DNA from 4 places in the Kitasatospora azatica KCTC 9699 genome. Region 2 is predicted to be linked to each of the others. Evidence: riboswitches for the same ligand, from Rfam matches in the RefSeq annotation. Region 2 holds a riboswitch; each other region holds the start of a gene.
What was found. A riboswitch is a leader RNA that binds a small molecule or an ion and turns the genes downstream of it on or off. The one in region 2 is predicted to bind cyclic di-AMP.

Region 1 (3,196 bases), on a different contig from region 2:
GCCAACGAAAGCTCGGCCAACGGGAGTTCGGTCGGTGGGGCGGCGGGCTGGAGTTCGGCCGGCAGGACGGCGGGCGGGTGGACGTCGGTCATCGGACTCCTCGGGGCGGTGCGGGGCTCAGTCCGCCTCGACCTCGCCGTCCAGGTACACCCAGGCACCCTCGTGGCGGACGAAACGGCTGTTCTCGCGCATCGTCCCCGAGCTGCGGCCCTCACGGTAGTAGGCGCGGAACTCGACGGTGCCCGAGGTGTGGAACGGGCCGCCGTCCGTGCCCCCGAGGATCTCCAGGCGCTCCCAGCGCAGCTCCGGCGCGAGATCCAGCGCGCTCGGCCGGGTGTCCGGGTGCCAGCTGCTCAGCAGGTAGCCGACGTCCTGGACGACGAAGGCCGAGTAGCGCGAGCGCATCAGCTGCTCGGCGGTGCTCGCCTGGGCGAGACCGCGGTGCAGTCGGCCGCAGCAGTCGTCGTAGCTCGCCGGCAGGCCGCACGGGCAGTCGCTCGTGCGGGTGGCGGCGGGCTTCTTGGCGGGGCGGGTGGTTCGTCGGGACATGGCCCTATTCTGACGGGCCGATTCCGACGGACGCCGGGGCGCCCCGGCTCAGGGGAGCTGGAGCTGCTGGCCGGGGAAGATCAGGTCGGGGTTGCCGCCGACCACGCCGAGGTTGTCCTGGTAGAGCTGGGTCCAGCCGTCGAGGTGGTGGCTGGTGGCGATGCCGTAGAGGGTGTCGCCGCTCTGCACGGTGTAGGGGCCGCCGACGGGGGCGGGCTGCGAGCCGGGCTGCGGTGCGGGCGCGGGCATCGGGGCGGGCTGGGGCTGAGCGGGCACGGAACCGGGCGCCGGTGTGCCGGGCTGCGGCTGCGCCGGAGTGGTCGGCGTAGCGCTGGGCGTGGTGGGGGCTGGCGCGGGGGGCTGGTCCGCCGGGGAGTGCTGGTGGCGGGCGTGCCGGGAGCGGAGGACGCGGGCGCCGGAGTGGCCGTGGTCGCCGGTGCGCTCGGCGTGCCGGCGGTCGGGGCGGTGGGCGTCGGCGGGGTGGCCGGCGGCGCGTCGGTGGGGGCGGTCGGCGTCGACGGCCCGGACGTCGGCTTGTCGGGCTTGTCGGACTTATCCGGCTTGCCGGGCGTGGTCGACGTCGGCGCGCTTGGCGCCGGTGTCGGCGTGGTGGTCGCCTGGGCCAGTCCGGACACCGACTCGCAGCCCGGCCAGGCGCTCGGCCCGCGGTCGGCGAGCAGCTTCTCCGCGATGGCTATCTGCTGGTCCCTGGTGGCGTGCGAGGGATCGGCGGCGTACTCGTCGCCGCCGTAGGCGACCCAGTCCCGCGCGGTCAGGTGCAGCCCGCCGTAGAAGCCGTTGCCGGTGTTGGCGACCCAGTTGCCCGCGGTCTCGCACTGGGCGACCGCGTCCCAGGTGGTGCTCGGCGTGGCGTGGGCGCCGGTCGCGGTCAGCAGCGGCAGGGCCAGGCCCGCGCCCGCCACGGTGGCGGCGGCCACGGCGCGGTCGGTCTGGGTCGGGCGGCGGTGGCGGCCGGAACCGGAAAACACCATGGAACGTCCCTCTCCGCACGCCTGCGAGGTGAGCTGTCGGGTTCGGACCGGGAGGTTGGCCCGGCCACCCGCGCGGATCGGATCCGGCGGGCGGCTTCACCCCAAGCCGTGGGAGACGGCACTGAACCTGGGTCCCCCGCCCCTGCCCAGAGGTGTCGTCGTGGTCCCGGAAAGCGCGGTGGGCAGGACTCGGCGTACCGCGTTCGGGTGCCCGCTGTGGCGGGTTGCAGGGAGACTAGACGGATCATCACCTCGATAACAACCCCGCATCGCACACGTCACGCCAGAATCACAGAAGCCTCGCTGGTCCTACGACTACGGACTGATTGGGACACGGTCGGGAGTCGGCCGGGAGTCGGCGGGGAGCCGACGGGGAGCCGACGGGGAGTCGACGGGGAGTCGGACTATTGCGCCGGACGGCTGATCACGGGTGACCGCCACCGGCGCGCGGCGTGCGCGGGCCGCGTGAGCTGAGGCAGCGTCGGACAAGCCCTGTTCGTTCATGAGAGAGGCCGCAGCCATGGCGTCACCCGCTGCCGGGACCCAACGCAGCTCCCCGAAGCACGCGCTGCGGCGGGAGGTCGGCCTGGTCGGTCTGCTGTTCGCCTCGGTCGGCGCGATCATCGGCTCCGGCTGGCTCTTCGGCGCCGAGAAGGCCGCCAAGGCGGCCGGCCCGGCGGCCCTGCTCTCCTGGGGCATCGGCACGGTCGCCATCGTGCTGCTCGCCCTGGTGCACGCCGAGCTGGGCGGCCTCTTCCCGGTGGCCGGCGGCACCGCCCGCTACCCGCACTACGCCTTCGGCGGCTTCGCGGGGATGTCCTTCGGCTGGTTCACCTGGCTGCAGGCCGCCACCATCGCGCCCATCGAGGTGCAGGCGATGATCGGCTATGCCCAGCACTGGACCTGGGCCGACGGGCTGCTCCACGCCAAGGACCAGACGCTGACCGCCTCCGGCTTCGTCGTCGCGGCCGCGCTGCTGGCGGTCTTCGTGGCGATCAACTTCTTCGGAGTCAGGTGGCTGGCGCGCACCAACAACGCGGCCACCTGGTGGAAGATCGCGGTCCCGGTGCTGACCATCCTGGTCTTCGGCATCAAGGAGTTCCACGGGTCCAACTTCAGCAGCCAGGGCTTCGCGCCGTTCGGCGCCCGCGGCGTGCTCGCGGCGATCAGCACCAGCGGGGTGATCTTCGCGCTGCTCGGCTTCGAGCAGGCCATCCAGTGGGCCGGGGAGAGCACCCACCCGCGCCGGGACATCCCGCGTGCGGTGCTCGGCTCGGTGCTGATCGGCAGCCTGATCTACATCCTGCTGCAGGTGGTGTTCATCGGCGCACTGCCGGCCAACACCTTCTCCGGCGGCTGGGACCAGCTGACGTACACCGGAATCAGCGGCCCCTTCGCCGGCCTCGCCACGCTGATCGGCCTGGGCTGGCTGGCCTCGGTGCTCTACATCGACGCGATCATCTCGCCTGCGGGCACCGGCCTGATCTACGTCACCTCCAGCTCGCGGATCACCTACGGGCTGAGCCGCAACGGCTACGCACCCGAGTCGATGCAGGCCACCGACCGGCGTGCGGTGCCCTGGCTCGGCCTGCTGATCGCCTGGGTGGCCGGGGTGCTCTGCTTCCTGCCGTTCCCCAGCTGGCAGAAGCTGGTCA
Region 2 (3,196 bases):
GAACTGGACCAGCCGGAGGGCGTCGAGGGCTGGACCGAGGGCGTGCTGCTCTCGATCGGGATGGCCACCGACGGCGCCCGGCTGCTGGTGGAGAACCGGCTGATGCAGCGCAGCTACCGCAACCTGGCCGGGCTGAACGCGCTCGGGCTGCCGATGCCGGCCGAACTGTCCGGGGACTTCCCGGCCTTCGAGGCGGCCGTGCAGGCCGAGGCGCTGCGGCTGCTCGGCGAGTGGACGGTTCCCGGACTGCCGGAGCTGCTGCTGACGGAGTACCAGGACCTCGCGCCGGAGCCGGGCGCGGCGGAGGTCGACCGGTACATCGTCCAGCGCGGGCTGGTGGAGCTGCCGGACATCGCCGACTGGCCGACCGACGAAGCCGCCGCCGAGGCGGGCGACGAAGCCGCCGGACAGGCCAACGAGGCCGCCGGAGCGGCGGGGGACGCTACGGAGTGACGCCCTGCGCCTGCAGCCAGGCCACCGGGTCGACCGGGGCCGCGCCGCCGGGGCGGACCTCCAGGTGCAGGCGCGGGCTGGTGCCGCTGCCGGTGGCGCCGACCTTGCCGAGCGCCGTGCCGGGGGCCACCTGGCCGGCGGTGACGGTGATCGAGGCGAGGTTGCAGTACCAGAGCTCGGTGCCGTCGGGCAGGGTCTGGATCACCCGGTAGCCGTAGCTGCCGGACCAGCCGGCCGAGCTCACGGTGCCGCCGGTGACGGCGACCACGGGGGTGCCGGCGGGGGCGGCGAAGTCCAGTCCGGTGTTCAACTGCGCCCAGGGGGAGCCTGGCGCGGTGAGGGTGTACTTGGCGACGGGGAGCCGGGCCTGCGCACCCTGCGGTGGGGCGGCCTCGACCGGGGGAGCCGGCTCGGTCGGGGCCTGCGGTGCCTGCGCCTCGGGGGCCTGGACCTGCGGGGCCTGCGCGGCGCGCTTGGCGGCGGCCTCCTGCGCGGCCTCCAGGCGGGCGGCCTCCTCGGCGGCGGTGCGTGGGTCGGCCTGCTGCTGGATCCGGGCGGCCAGCGCCAGACCCGGGTCCGCGGCGCTCGCCGCGGGGCTCTCGTCGGGTGCGATCACGGCGGTCGCCGGGGCGCTCGCCGGGGTGGCGGCCGCGGCAGCGGTGGCGGTCAGGCCGGTGGTGGCGCCGAGTGCGGCGGCCATCGCGGTGACGCCGAGTACCGGGGAACCGGAGCGCGACTGGCGGGGCAGCCGGTGGCGGGGAGTCTCCTCCGGCGCACCGGCGTGATCGAGCAGAGCCGGAGTATGCGTCAACGCCACGGGGGCGCGCTCCTTTCCTTCCCTCGCGCCTACCGGGTTAGCTGACGGGTTCGGAGAGGAAGGTCTCCTACGGACCGGCCCCTGATGGGAGACAGTCCGATTCACCCCAAGGAACGGTGGTTCCCCGGCTCCCTTGCCCGCATTTTTGACAGGTTCAGGATTAGGCGACGGCGCACGGTGCCGTTCGGGTACGGCGTTGCCGACCGCGCTGCGTTATCAAACGTTAATCCCAGGAGCCCCTGATTCCAAGCCATACCAGGGGGATTGGCACACCCTTACTTTGGGTGCCGAACTGAGTACGCGTACTCATGTGACGGGCACCGGAGTTGGCGATCCTTCAAGCATGACTTCCTCGGTTCAGCCGCGGACCACGTCCGCCTACTACGTCCAGGCGATCCTCTCCTTCGCCCTCGCCGCCGGTGGCCTTTCCATCGGCATCGCCTATCTGCCGGTCAGCGCCTGGATGCGGGCTTTCCTCGCGCTCGGCCTGCTCTACACCGTCACCTCCGCCTTCACCCTCGCCAAGGTGATCCGTGACCGGCAGGAGGTCGGCGAGATCGTCACCCGGGTCGACCAGGCCCGACTGGAGAAGCTGCTGGCCGAGCACGACCCGTTCCGGGTCGAGAGCTGACCCGGCGGTCCGGAGGCGGTGCCCAGGAGGGGTTGACGGCTATGGCTATTAGCCATAGCTTTGTGGGTGTCGGTAGCAGCCGGCACCCACCTCGTCAGGCCAGGAGGCCCGTCGTGAACGCCACCACCGCACCGCAGACCCGGTACCTGCAGCTCGCCGGCGGCACCCTCGCCTACGACGACACCGAAGGCGAAGGCACCCCCGTGGTGCTGCTGCCCGGGATGCTCGACTCCCGCGCCGTCTACCGGCACCTGCGCCCACTGCTCACCGCCGCCGGACACCGCGTGATCACCATGGACCTGCGCGGCTTCGGCGAGTCCTCGATCGCCTGGGACGACTACGGCCCGGCCGGCGCCGCCGCCGACGCCCTGGCCCTGCTGGACGAGCTGGGCATCGAGCGCGCCGTGCTGGTCGGCAGCTCCTACACCGGCGCCAGCGTGGTCAAGGCCGCCACCACCGCGCCGCAGAAGGTCGCCGGGATCGTGCTGGTCGACGCCTTCGTCGAGAACCTGCCGCAGAACGCGCTGATGCGCGGCCTGGTCCAGCTGACGGGCTCGGCGGTGCTCGCCTTCCCGAAGGTCTGGGGCTGGTACCTGAACAAGATGGCCTACCCCGGCGGCGTCACCCCCGAGATCGCCGCCTACAACGCCCGCCTGGAGGCCGCGCTGCGCACCCCCGGCCGCAAGCAGGCCACCCGGGGCTACGTCCGCGGCAACTCCTCGCCGATCGGCTGGACCGAGGGCGTCGAGTGCCCGGCGCTGGTGCTGATGGGCACCAAGGACCCCGACTTCCCGAAGCCGGAGGTGGTGGCCGACCGCCAGGTCAAGGCGCTGAACGGCCGCAAGGTGATGATCGACGGCGCCGGCCACTACCCGATGGCCCAGTTCCCGCAGGCCGTCGCCGACGCCCTGCTCCCCTTCCTCACCGAGGTGTCCTGATGCCCCGCGCCGGACTGACCCCCGATGCCGTGGTCGACCACGCCCTCGCGCTGATCGACGAGCAGGGCCCCGAGACCCTCACGCTGGCCGCCGTGGCCGCGCGGGCCGGGGTGGCGGCCCCCTCGCTCTACAAGCACGTACCCGGGGGCCTGGCCGGACTGCGCCGGCTGATCGCGGCCCGGGTGACCGGCGACCTGGCCGCCCGGCTGCGCGCGGCGATCGCCGGACTGCACGGCCAACCGGCCGTGGAGGCACTGCTGCGGGCCTACCACGGCTACGCCACCGAGTACCCGCGCCGCTACGCCGCCCTGCCGCAGGCCCCCTCGGCCGGCGACGAGCAGCTGATCGGCGCGGGCA
Region 3 (3,196 bases), 1.2 Mb from region 2:
CACGCCCCGGTGCACCGCACCACGCTGCCCAGCGGGGTGGAGGCCTGGCTGGTGACCCGGTACGCGGACGCCCGGCAGGCGCTGGCCGACGCCCGGCTCTCCAAGAACCCCACGCACCACAACGCGCATGCGCACCGCACCGGCCGGGTGGGCATCCCGGGCGAGCGCCAGGCGAACCTGATGACGCACCTGCTGAACATCGACCCGCCGGACCACACCCGGTTGCGCCGGCTGGTCTCCAAGGCCTTCACCCCGCGCCGGGTGGCCGAGTTCGAGCCGCAGGTGCAGCGGCTGACCGACCGGCTGGTGGACTCCTTCGCGGGGCGCGGTTCGGCGGACCTGATCCACGAGTTCGCCTTCCCGCTGCCGATCTACGCGATCTGCGACCTGCTCGGGGTGCCGCCCGAGGATCAGGACGACTTCCGCGACTGGGCCGGGATGATGATCCGACATGGCGGCGGCCCGCGCGGCGGGGTGGCGCGCGCGGTGAAGAAGATGCGGGCGTACCTGCTGGAGCTGATCCACCGCAAGCGCGGCGAGTTGGGCGAGGACCTGATCTCCGGGCTGATCCGGGCCAGCGACCACGGCGAGCACCTGACCGAGAACGAGGCCGCCGCGATGGCCTTCATCCTGCTCTTCGCCGGGTTCGAGACGACGGTCAACCTGATCGGCAACGGCATGTACACCCTGCTGAACCACCCGGAGCAGCGGGCCCGGCTGCAGGAGTCGGTGCAGCGTGGCGAGACCGCGCTGCTGGCCACGGCGGTGGAGGAACTGCTGCGCTACGACGGTCCGGTGGAACTGGCCACCTGGCGGTTCGCGACCGAGCCGCTGACCGTGGGCGGGGTGCGGATCCCGGTCGGCGACCCGGTGTTGGTGGTGCTGGCGGCGGCCGACCGCGACCCGGCCCGGTTCGCCGGGGAGAACACCCTGGACCTGGCCCGCCGGGACAACCCGCACCTGGGCTTCGGGCACGGCATCCACTACTGCATCGGGGCGCCGTTGGCCCGTTTGGAGGGCCAGCGGGCGCTGGCCGCCCTGCTGACCCGGCTGCCCGACCTCCAGCTCGCTGCCGAGCCGGAGGAGTTGCGTTGGCGCGGCGGTCTGATCATGCGTGGGCTGCGGGAATTGCCGGTCTCCTTTACGCCGGAAGTCGGCTCGGTCGATCTCTGACGGCGTGTCGCCAACCCTTGCCCGCAGGCGATCTGAATGCTCATCAATCAGGACAAACCTGATCCGTTAGTAGGCGATCCACAGTGGACCGTAATTCTCATGTGATGTAGGCGATATGAGCTTGTGATTGGTCTTCCTATCTGCCTACTCTCCCTGAAGTTCGCGGATGCGAACCCCGAGCGCGGTAACGCCGAATCCTGCCCACCGCGTCGCGGGACATCGACTCAACCCCGGGCAGGGGCGGGGGACCCAGGATTTTCTGCCGTCTCCCACGGCTAGGGGTGAAGCCGACCGCCGGAGCGATCCGGGCGGCCGGCCGGGCCATCCTCACCGGTCCGAACCCGACAGCTCACCTCGCAGGCGTGCGGAGAGGGACATCAATGCTGTTCTCAGGAACTGGCCGTCACCGTCGTCGCACCAATACCGAGAAGGCCATCGCCATCGCCGGCGTGGCCGGAGTCGGGCTCGCGATGCCGCTGCTCACCGCGACCGGCGCGCACGCCGCCTCGGTCTCCGTCTGGGACAAGGTCGCCAACTGCGAGAGCACCAACAACTGGTCGATCAACACCGGCAACGGCTTCTACGGCGGCCTGCAGTTCACCTCCTCCACCTGGGCCGCGTACGGCGGCACCCAGTACGCGGCGCAGGCCAACCAGGCGAGCAAGTCGCAGCAGATCGCGGTGGCCGAGCGGGTGCTGGTGGACCAGGGCCCGGGTGCCTGGCCGGTCTGTTCGGTCAAGGCGGGCCTGACCCGCGGCGGCGCCCCGGCGGTGGTGGACACCGCGGCCCCGGCCGGCGGCGCGCCGGAATCCCAGGCCACGCCCAAGGCCCAGCCCAAGCCGACGCAGCCCAAGGCCCAGCCCGCGCCGGCCCAGCCCACGCAGCCCCAGCCGCAGTCGCCGGCGACGCCGTCGACCGGCGCGCAGGACTACACCGTCAAGTCCGGCGACACGCTCTCCAATATCTCCCAGGCGCAGCGGATCCTCGGCGGCTGGCAGGCGCTCTACCAGGCCAACCGGTCGACGGTGGGCGGGGATCCGAACCTGATCCTCCCTGGCCAGGTCCTGCACCTGAGCTGACGCGCAGCTGACCCGCCGGCAGCACGCGCGGGGCAGCACCGGGGTGGTGCCAGGTGGCCCCGCGCGTGCATTCAGGTGAACTACCGGCAGGTAGCAGAGCCACACCGTGAGACGGTGCCGAGGCCCGGGTGGCTGGACCGGCCGGTGCGGTTAGGCTCTGGTCGTAACGCCTCCGTCATCCCTGTCCGCAGGACCGCTTCCGCAAGGAGATGCATAGTGCCGTCCATTGATGTCGTCGTAGCCCGTGAGATCCTCGATTCGCGCGGCAACCCCACGGTCGAGGTCGAGGTCGGCCTCGACGACGGCAGCACCGGCCGTGCCGCTGTCCCGTCCGGCGCATCCACCGGTGCCTTCGAGGCTCTGGAGCTGCGTGACGGCGACAAGAGCCGCTACTTCGGCAAGGGCGTGGAGAAGGCCGTCCTCGCCGTCATCGAGCAGATCGGCCCGGAGCTGGTCGGCTACGACGCCACCGAGCAGCGCTTGATCGACCAGGCGATGCTGGACCTGGACGCCACCCCGGACAAGTCCTCGCTCGGCGCCAACGCCATCCTGGGTGTCTCGCTGGCCGTCGCGCACGCCGCCTCCGAGGCCTCCGACCTGCCGCTCTTCCGCTACCTCGGCGGTCCGAACGCGCACGTGCTGCCGGTCCCGATGATGAACATCCTCAACGGCGGTTCGCACGCGGACTCCAACGTCGACATCCAGGAGTTCATGATCGCCCCGATCGGCGCGGAGTCCTTCTCCGAGGCCGTCCGCTGGGGCGTCGAGGTCTACCACACGCTCAAGGGCGTGCTGAAGGAGCGGGGCCTGTCCACCGGCCTGGGCGACGAGGGCGGCTTCGCGCCGAACCTGGACTCCAACCGCGAGGCGCTGGACCTCATCACCGAGGCCATCAAGAAGGCCGGCTACGTGCCCGGCAAGGACGTCGCGCTGGCCCTGGACGT
Region 4 (3,196 bases), 3.5 Mb from region 2:
CGATACGAATATTTGATCACCAATCGGACATTTATACGAGAACAGCCCGACTTCCCAAGGGAAGCCGGGCTGTCTGCTGACGTCTCGTCAGGGGCGCACGATCGCCGAGATCGGCATCACCGTGGCGGACTCGTAGCGGACCACCGCGCCGGTGTGCGGGGCGTGGATGACCTGCCCGCCACCGACGTACAGGCCGATGTGGTGCATGTCGCCGAAGAAGACGATCAGGTCGCCGGGCTGGGCGTCGGCGATGTTGGTGCCGATGTTGGTCCCCGCCCCGGCCTGCTCCTGCGAGGTGCGCGGGAGCGAGACCCCGGCCTGCGCGTAGGCCCACTGGGTCAGGCCCGAGCAGTCGAAGGTGGATGGGCCGGCGGCACCGTAGACGTACGGCGAGCCGAGCTTGCTGACGGCGGCGGCTATCGCGGCCTGCGCGTGCGAGCCACCGGTGCTCGGCACGCTGGGGGTGCCGGCCGGCGCGCTCGGCGTGCCCAGGTCGGTGCGGGTGGTGTCGCGCGAGGCGGCGGCGCTCTGGCTGGCGGCGGCCTTGGCGTCCGCAGCGGCCTTGTCGGCGGCGGCCTTGGCATCGGCGGCGGCCTTCGCCTCGGCGGCGGCGATCGCCTGCTTCTGCTGCTCGGTCAGCGTGTTGAGCAGGTCCTGGGCCTTCTTCAGCTTGGCCTGGGCCTCGTCCTTGGTGGCCTTCAGCTGCTGGGTGGAGGCGTCCAGCTCGGTGAGCTTGGCCTGCGCCTCGGCCTTGTCCTGGTCCAGCTTGCGCTGCTGCTGCTGAAGCTGCTTCAGGGTCTCGGCCTGGGTGCTGTTCAGCTCGTTCAGCGAGCCGGCCTGGTTCAGGAACCGGTCGGGGCTGGTGTTGAGCATCAGCTGCACGGTCGGCGAGATGCCGTTGTTCGCGTACTGGTCGGCGGCCACCCCGGCCAGTCCGGACTGCAGGTTGGTCACCTGGTCCTGCTGGCGGGCGACCTGGTCCTGGATGTCGCTGACCTGCTTCTGCAGCGCCTGCTGCTTGACCTGCGCACCCTCGTAGCTCTGGTTGGCAGCCTCGGCCTGGCCGTTCAGGTCGTCGACCTGCGTCTTGACCTGGTCGAGGGTGGGAGTCGGATCGGCGTGCGCACCGGTCTGCGACGAGAGGGCGACGGCGGTCGCGGCAGCGGCGGTCAGGATCGACGCGCGTGTTCGGCCGACGGGCTTGGGACGACGATGGGACGCCACGAATCCTTCTTCCTTCGACCGCCTACCGGGTGAGCTGACGGGTTCGGGCTGGAAGACTGCCCTACGACGCCTCACCGACCGTCAGGTCGACCTGGCGCCGATTCACCCCGGAGGAACGTGTGGTTCCCCGGCTCCGGTCCGCAGCTCCCCCGCAGGGGCTCCCCGTCGGGCAGTCAACTGCCCGTGCCGCTTTCCAGACTCGGCGGTAACCCCCGCTGCCACCCGGGTCGGGTGAACGCCATCGCGGTGGTCCGGTTGACGACCCTAGTAACAGATCCGTGATCTGTTCAAATCTTTGTCGGAAGAATCGTCCAACTTTGACTGTGAGTGATACGCGGGTCACCGGAAGGTGATCATGAAGTGTACGAACAGGTGTCCGGGCTCACATCGAGGCGTGAGAGAACGTCAGGTCCGCCGGATCAGGGCCGGCGGATCGTGTTGATGGACCCGATCGAGGCGGCGTCCGCGATCCGGATCACGTCACCGGTGTGCGGTGCGTGCACGGCCTGGCCGTTGCCGATGTACATCGACACGTGGTGCAGGTCGCCGCCGTAGAAGATCAGGTCGCCCGGCTCGGCCTGGGCCAGGCTCGGCACCCGGGTGCCGACCGAGACCTGCTCGTAGGTGGTGCGCGGCAGCGAGACGCCGGCCTGCCCGTAGGCCCACTGGGTCAGGCCCGAGCAGTCGAAGTAGGTGGCACCGCTGGCGCCCCACTGGTAGGCGTGGCCCAGCTTGCTGAGCGCGGCCTGCACCGCGGCGCCGGCGTAGCCGGAGGCCGGCGGCAGGTTCAGCGGGGCCCGGACGTCGCTGCGCGAGGCACGGTCGGCCGCCCGCAGTGCGGCCTGGTCGGCGGCGCTGAGCGAGGAGAGCAGCTTCTGCGCCGCTGCCAGCTTGGCCTGCACGTCCGCCTTGGCCGCGTTCAGCGCCTGGGTCGAGCGGTCCAGCTCGGCCAGCGTGTCGGCGGCTTCCTTCTTCTCCTGGTCCAGCTTGCGCTGCTCGGACTGGAGCGACTTCAGCGCGTCGGTCTGGGTCGAGGTCGCCACCTGCATGCTGGCGGCCTGGTCCAGGTACTGCTGGGGGTTGGAGTTGAGCATCATCTGCACCGAGGAGTCGATTCCCCCGTTGCGGTACTGGTCGCCCGCCACGGCCGCCAGGCCGGACTGCAGCTCGGTCACCTGCTGCTGGGTGCGGGCCACCTGGTCCTGCAGCTGGGAGGCCTGCTGGCGCAGCTGGTCGCCGCGCTCCTTCTCACCGTTGTACTTCTCGGTGGCGGCTTCCTGCTGGCCGTTCAGGTCGTCGATCTGCGCCTTGACGTCTTCCTTCGACGGCTTGGGGTCGGCCCAGGCTCCGGTCTGTGCGGAGAGGGCGACCGCGGTCGCCGCAGCGGCGGTGAGCACGGACACCCGCGCGCGGCTCGGCTGCTTGGGACGGCGGTGGGACGCCAAGGGACAGCTCCTTCTTCTACCGGGCTCACCCGATCGGGTGAAGTGACCGGAAAAATAGGTTTGACGCCAGACCCTAGTGAACATCACATCTTCGCGCCACTCCCCCGCCGGTGCGAACTACCTTTGGCGCAGCGCCTTTCACCGACTCTTCACCGGGTGAACCCCGGTCAGTACCCGAACGGTACTTCAGGGACGCGACAACCGGTTCAACAGCAGGGTCGACGCCACCGGGCGTGCGCCGACTTTGCGCACGCCGTCGGCGACCTCCCGGTCGGCCGACACCACGACCACCGGGCGGCCCTGCGGCTCGGCCCGGACCAGCTGGCGGATCAGCTCGTCGGCGGTCTGCCCGGTGCGGCTGAACCGCACCCGCACCCCGCGCGGCGGCGCCATGATCACCGGCACGTCCAGGTCCTGGCCGTCGAAGACGCAGGTCACCTCGGCCTGGGTGCGCTGGGCCAGCATGGCCAGACCGCCCAGCAGCCGCAGCCGCTGCTGTTCCAGCGGCAGCGTCGGGTAGCCGGTCT

Region 1: linked by a shared signal. The riboswitch ahead of BR98_RS40085 (transglycosylase family protein) and the one ahead of BR98_RS16180 (M23 family metallopeptidase) in region 2 are both predicted to bind cyclic di-AMP.
Region 3: linked by a shared signal. The riboswitch ahead of BR98_RS42360 (transglycosylase family protein) and the one ahead of BR98_RS16180 (M23 family metallopeptidase) in region 2 are both predicted to bind cyclic di-AMP.
Region 4: linked by a shared signal. The riboswitch ahead of BR98_RS31360 (C40 family peptidase) and the one ahead of BR98_RS16180 (M23 family metallopeptidase) in region 2 are both predicted to bind cyclic di-AMP.

What each region holds. Positions count from the first base shown of each region.
Region 1 covers NZ_JQMO01000002.1:1,064,279-1,067,474, reverse strand. Annotated here, with positions in the region: gene BR98_RS05015 (NUDIX domain-containing protein) at 1-92, opposite strand, end outside; gene BR98_RS05010 (YchJ family protein) at 118-549, opposite strand; gene BR98_RS40095 (LysM peptidoglycan-binding domain-containing protein) at 598-798, opposite strand; gene BR98_RS40090 (hypothetical protein) at 931-1,302, shown strand; partial or broken gene BR98_RS40085 (transglycosylase family protein) at 1,251-1,541, opposite strand; cyclic di-AMP (ydaO/yuaA leader) riboswitch at 1,544-1,712, opposite strand; gene BR98_RS04995 (APC family permease) at 2,062-3,196, shown strand, end outside.
Region 2 covers NZ_JQMO01000003.1:1,134,252-1,137,447, forward strand. Annotated here, with positions in the region: gene BR98_RS16175 (hypothetical protein) at 1-453, shown strand, start outside; gene BR98_RS16180 (M23 family metallopeptidase) at 443-1,270, opposite strand; cyclic di-AMP (ydaO/yuaA leader) riboswitch at 1,282-1,447, opposite strand; gene BR98_RS16185 (YiaA/YiaB family inner membrane protein) at 1,614-1,901, shown strand; gene BR98_RS16190 (alpha/beta fold hydrolase) at 2,015-2,839, shown strand; gene BR98_RS16195 (TetR-like C-terminal domain-containing protein) at 2,839-3,196, shown strand, end outside.
Region 3 covers NZ_JQMO01000003.1:2,296,307-2,299,502, forward strand. Annotated here, with positions in the region: gene BR98_RS20905 (cytochrome P450 family protein) at 1-1,173, shown strand, start outside; cyclic di-AMP (ydaO/yuaA leader) riboswitch at 1,385-1,550, shown strand; gene BR98_RS42360 (transglycosylase family protein) at 1,554-2,252, shown strand; gene eno (phosphopyruvate hydratase) at 2,469-3,196, shown strand, end outside.
Region 4 covers NZ_JQMO01000003.1:4,651,263-4,654,458, reverse strand. Annotated here, with positions in the region: gene BR98_RS31360 (C40 family peptidase) at 88-1,224, opposite strand; cyclic di-AMP (ydaO/yuaA leader) riboswitch at 1,229-1,380, opposite strand; gene BR98_RS31355 (C40 family peptidase) at 1,644-2,669, opposite strand; gene BR98_RS31350 (NYN domain-containing protein) at 2,856-3,196, opposite strand, start outside.